Regions from separate parts of the Lysobacter tyrosinilyticus genome, predicted to be linked through region 2. Evidence: predicted binding sites of a transcription regulator. Region 2 holds the regulator's gene; the other holds the start of a gene.

Region 1 (2,203 bases), on a different contig from region 2:
GCTGCCGGTGTTGTCGTAATGGATCTCGTTGATGAAGACCTCGGCCGATGCGGCCAGAGGCATGAGTGCGATGGCAGTGCAAAGCAGGTGGCGTGCGGCGCCACGGACGGCAACAGGCATGTGGAACTCCCTCCCTTGGAAGCCCGCGACTCTAGCGAGCCTCCATGACAGAGAGCATGCGGCGGCGCCGCATCAGCGCCGCTTGCGGCTCAACGCGCGCTGCCGATCTTGCGGCCGGTACGCAGCGAGGCGAGTTGCTCGACGACTTCCACCAATGGGGCACGCGAGCGGGTGGGCGCGTCGCGGAAGGCCAGGATCAGGCGCAGCTCGATCGGGTCTTCGATCAACAAGGCTTCGGCGGCAGCGACCGAATCCAGGGCGGTATCGCTGGACAGATTCATCTTGCCGCGACCGGTGGCCAGCCATTCGAACTGCACGCCGCAGGCCAACGCGACTTCTCGCATGTGCGTCACGCTGGGGTGCTTATCGTTGTTCGTCTCCCAATGGCTGACGGCGCTGCGTTGCACGCCGATCGCGCTGGCAAGGGCGGCCTGGGAGAGTCCGGCCTGGCGGCGGGCCAGGCGAATACGCTGCTGAGGGGTCATCGCAAGTCTTCCATGGTGGCGAAAACAACCGGATGTTACCGCTAGTCACGTCGATATCAAAAGCCACCATCGGATGTTCACCTATGGTGCCGCAAAACAAAACTAAACCAAGTTAAATCAGTTGTTTAAGGTGAAATTGCGGTCGCTTTTGCTACCAGTGTTCACTAGCTGAGGCCGATTTCATGCTGGACAAGGGGCAGCGACGGGAACAAATTGGCCCCGTCCGGCAAGGAACGCCGGCGTCGACAAGAGGTCAGGTACGGAGACGCGGCGCTGGACTGCGCCAAGCTGAGGACGGCCATCTCCAAACCGGAAAGAGCGCGAACCCCTGTCCGCGCTCTTTCTTTTTTAAGTCCGAACCGTCCCCCCGTTCGGACTTTTTTCTTTTCTGGGCCTGGTCGACGCCGGCCCCTTGAAACCCCCTCGATCCGGCCCCAACTGCTGCCCATCCCGGCGCTGTCGGGTCTTTCTACGCCCAGGATCTGGCACTCGTCGCAGGCGACTGCTAAGTCCAAGGGTTCTTTCCCCACTCATTCAATCACTTACGTGAGGGTTGCCATGAACATCAAGCCGCTGTTCGACCGCGTGGTCATCAAGCGCATGGAAGAAGAGAAGCTGTCCGCGGGCGGCATCGTGATCCCGGACTCGGCCACCGAGAAGCCGATCAAGGGTGAAGTCGTCGCCGTCGGCGACGGCAAGGTCTTCGATAACGGCAACGTCCGCGCGCCGAAGGTCAAGGTCGGTGACAAGGTCCTGTTCGGCAAGTACAGCGGCACCGAAGTGAAGCTCGACGGCACCGAATACCTGGTGGTCAAGGAAGACGACATCTTCGCGGTCATCGCCTGATCGCGCGTCGCTTCCCAATTTTCTTTTTTCTTCTGAATTCTTTTTGAGGTAATCCGCAATGGCTGCCAAGGAAATTCGTTTCGGTGAGGACGCGCGCACCAAGATGCTGCGCGGCGTGAATGTGCTCGCCAATGCCGTCAAGGCCACCCTCGGTCCGAAGGGCCGCAACGTCGTGCTCGAGAAGAGCTACGGCGCTCCCACCATCACCAAGGACGGCGTGTCCGTCGCCAAGGAAATCGAGCTGTCCGACAAGTTCGAGAACATGGGCGCGCAGATGGTGAAGGAAGTCGCTTCCAAGACCTCCGACAACGCCGGTGACGGCACCACCACCGCCACCGTGCTGGCGCAGGCGCTGATCCGCGAAGGCATGAAGGCGGTCGCCGCCGGCATGAACCCGATGGACCTCAAGCGCGGCATCGACAAGGCCGTGCACAGCGCCGTCGACGAGCTGAAGAAGCTCTCCAAGCCGTCGTCCACCAACAAGGAAATCGCCCAGGTCGGCACCATCTCCGCGAACAGCGACGCCAACATCGGCGACCTGATCGCCCAGGCGATGGACAAGGTCGGCAAGGAAGGCGTGATCACCGTTGAAGACGGTTCGGGCCTGGAAAACGAACTCGACGTCGTCGAGGGCATGCAGTTCGACCGCGGCTACCTGTCGCCGTACTTCATCAACAACCAGCAGTCGATGCAGGCCGAACTGGATGATCCGTTCATCCTGCTGCACGACAAGAAGATCTCGAACGTGCGCG
Region 2 (2,203 bases):
CCGTCGCACGCAGCGATCAGGCCGGCAGCGTGGGCGTGGCGACGATGGTCGGCTTGCAGCTTCGCCAGCGAATCCACGTCGAGGGTTTCCCGATCGAGTTCGCCGAACTGGTGTTCGAGCCAGCCGATGCGGTCGGAGACGTCGCCCTGGGCGAGCAGGGCGTCGCGTTCGCGCAACAGCTCGCTCCAGGTCCTCGCGGCGCCGGCAACCGTGGCAAGTTCGCGCTCGGTGCGGCCGTAAGCATCGAGCAGGGCGAGCTGGCTGGATCGGGCGAGCAGGGCCTGGTGTTCGTGCTGGCCGTGGATCTCGACCAGCAGGCCGGCCAGTTCGGCCAGTTGGGTGACCGTCGCGGGACGGCCGTTGATCCAGGTGCGCGAACCACCGTCGGCGCGGATCACGCGCCGGATCTGGCAACTGAGGTCGCCATCGCCTTCGTCGAGTTCGTTCCCGCGCAGCCAGGCCAGGGCCGGGGAGGCATCGTCGAGCGCGAATTCGGCGGTGAGCTCGGCGCGCTCGGCACCGTGGCGGACCACGCCGCTGTCGGCGCGCAGGCCGGATAGCAGGCCCAGTGCGTCCACCAGCAGCGACTTGCCGGCGCCGGTCTCGCCGGAAATGACGGTAAGGCCGCGGCCGAAATCGAGTTCGGCGCTGCGGACGACGGCGAAATCTTTGATGGCGAGATGGGCGAGCATGGGGCGGGATTGTAAGGGGCGCGGGTTGCGCAACTCGCCATCTGTAGCCGCCGCGCGTCTCACAAAATGAAACGGATCACGGCTGGACGCTTGCGTGGGCCCTCCAGCGGCTCTATATCGCCCTCATGAGCCGCCATCCCGCCGACTTCACCAGCCTGGACCCGCGTGCGCGCCAATTGCTGCGCACGCTGATCGGGCGGTATATCCAGAGCGGCGAACCGGTGGGGTCGCAGACGCTGGCCCGGCATGCCGGTCTGGACGTCAGCGCGGCGACCATTCGTAACATCCTGTCGGACCTTGAAGAAGTCGGCCTGCTGAGTGCGCCGCACACCTCCGCCGGGCGCATTCCTACTGCACAGGGCTATCGCCTGTTCGTGGATTCGCTGCTGCAGGTGCGGCCGTTGCCGGAGGGCGAAGTGGCGCGGCTGCGCAATGAGCTGCCGGCCGGGTCGGGTACGCATGCCCTGCTGGGCAGCGCTTCGGAGCTGGTCTCTGCGATGACCCACTTCGTCGGTGTGGTCAGCGTGCCGCGCCGCGAACAATTCGCCTTCCGCCGGATCGAGTTCGTGCCGGTGGAAGGGCAGCGTGTGCTGGCGATCCTGGTGTTCGCCGACAACGAGGTGCAGAACCGGATCATCCAGACCCGGCGGCCCTACGATGCCGGCGAGCTAGAGCGGGTCGCCAACTATCTCAATACCCACTTCGCCGGCCGGACCTTGCCCGACATGCGCGCGCATCTGCTGCACGAGCTGCGCATGGCGCGCGATGAAATGGAAACGCTGCTCAGCCAGTCGGTCGAGCTGGCCGAGCAGGTACTCGCGCCTAGCCATGACGACATGGTCCTGGCCGGACAGACCCGGTTGATGGGCGTGCAGGAGCTGGCCGACCTGGACCGGCTGCGCGAACTGTTCGAAGCCTTCGCCCGTAAGCGCGAGATCCTGCAACTGCTGGAGCGCACCGTGCGCGCTCCGGGCGTGCGCATCTTTATCGGCGAGGAGACCGGCCTCGCACCAATGGAGGGCATGTCGCTGGTGACGGCGCCCTATGGATCGGGCGGGCAGGTGCTGGGCGTGCTGGGGGTGATCGGTCCCAGCCGCATGGCCTATGAGCGCGTGATCCCCGTGGTGCAGGCGGCGGCAGAGGCGTTGGGGGCGGCGATCCACGCCGATCCGTCCGGAAGCTGAGCCGCGACGGGGACTCCCTCCCGAGCACCGGTCAGATCCCGCGCCCTGTTGAAACCCGTGGACCCGGGCCCCATAGCTGCCTAGTGCGCACACCGCGCAAGGACAGCACCCAGAACGATGACGACCGAATCCCAGCAGGAAGAAACGGCCCAGCCGGCCGTGAACGACGATTTCAAGAACCTCGCGGCCGATCTGGAAGCCGCCCAGGCCGAGCTGGCCAGGCTGCGCGATGACTCGCTGCGCGAACGCGCCGAGCTCGAAAACGCGCGCCGGCGCCTGACCCGAGATATCGAGATGGCTCGCAAGTTCGCCAACGAGCGGCTGCTG

Evidence for each region. Region 2 encodes HrcA, which represses chaperone genes, less so after heat shock. Its sites were predicted from a motif close to TTNGCACTCNNNNNNNNNGAGTGCNAA; they were not measured.
Region 1: groES (co-chaperone GroES) is a predicted target of HrcA. The motif match lies at 1,088-1,114, and genes of this name have one in related genera.

The regions. Positions count from the first base shown of each region.
Region 1 covers NZ_BAAGXN010000002.1:79,437-81,639, reverse strand. Annotated here, with positions in the region: gene ACYVGK_RS06690 (endonuclease) at 1-120, opposite strand, end outside; gene ACYVGK_RS06685 (helix-turn-helix domain-containing protein) at 210-605, opposite strand; gene groES (co-chaperone GroES) at 1,164-1,451, shown strand; gene groL (chaperonin GroEL) at 1,510-2,203, shown strand, end outside.
Region 2 covers NZ_BAAGXN010000003.1:181,077-183,279, reverse strand. Annotated here, with positions in the region: gene recN (DNA repair protein RecN) at 1-692, opposite strand, end outside; gene hrcA (heat-inducible transcriptional repressor HrcA) at 818-1,876, shown strand; gene grpE (nucleotide exchange factor GrpE) at 1,994-2,203, shown strand, end outside.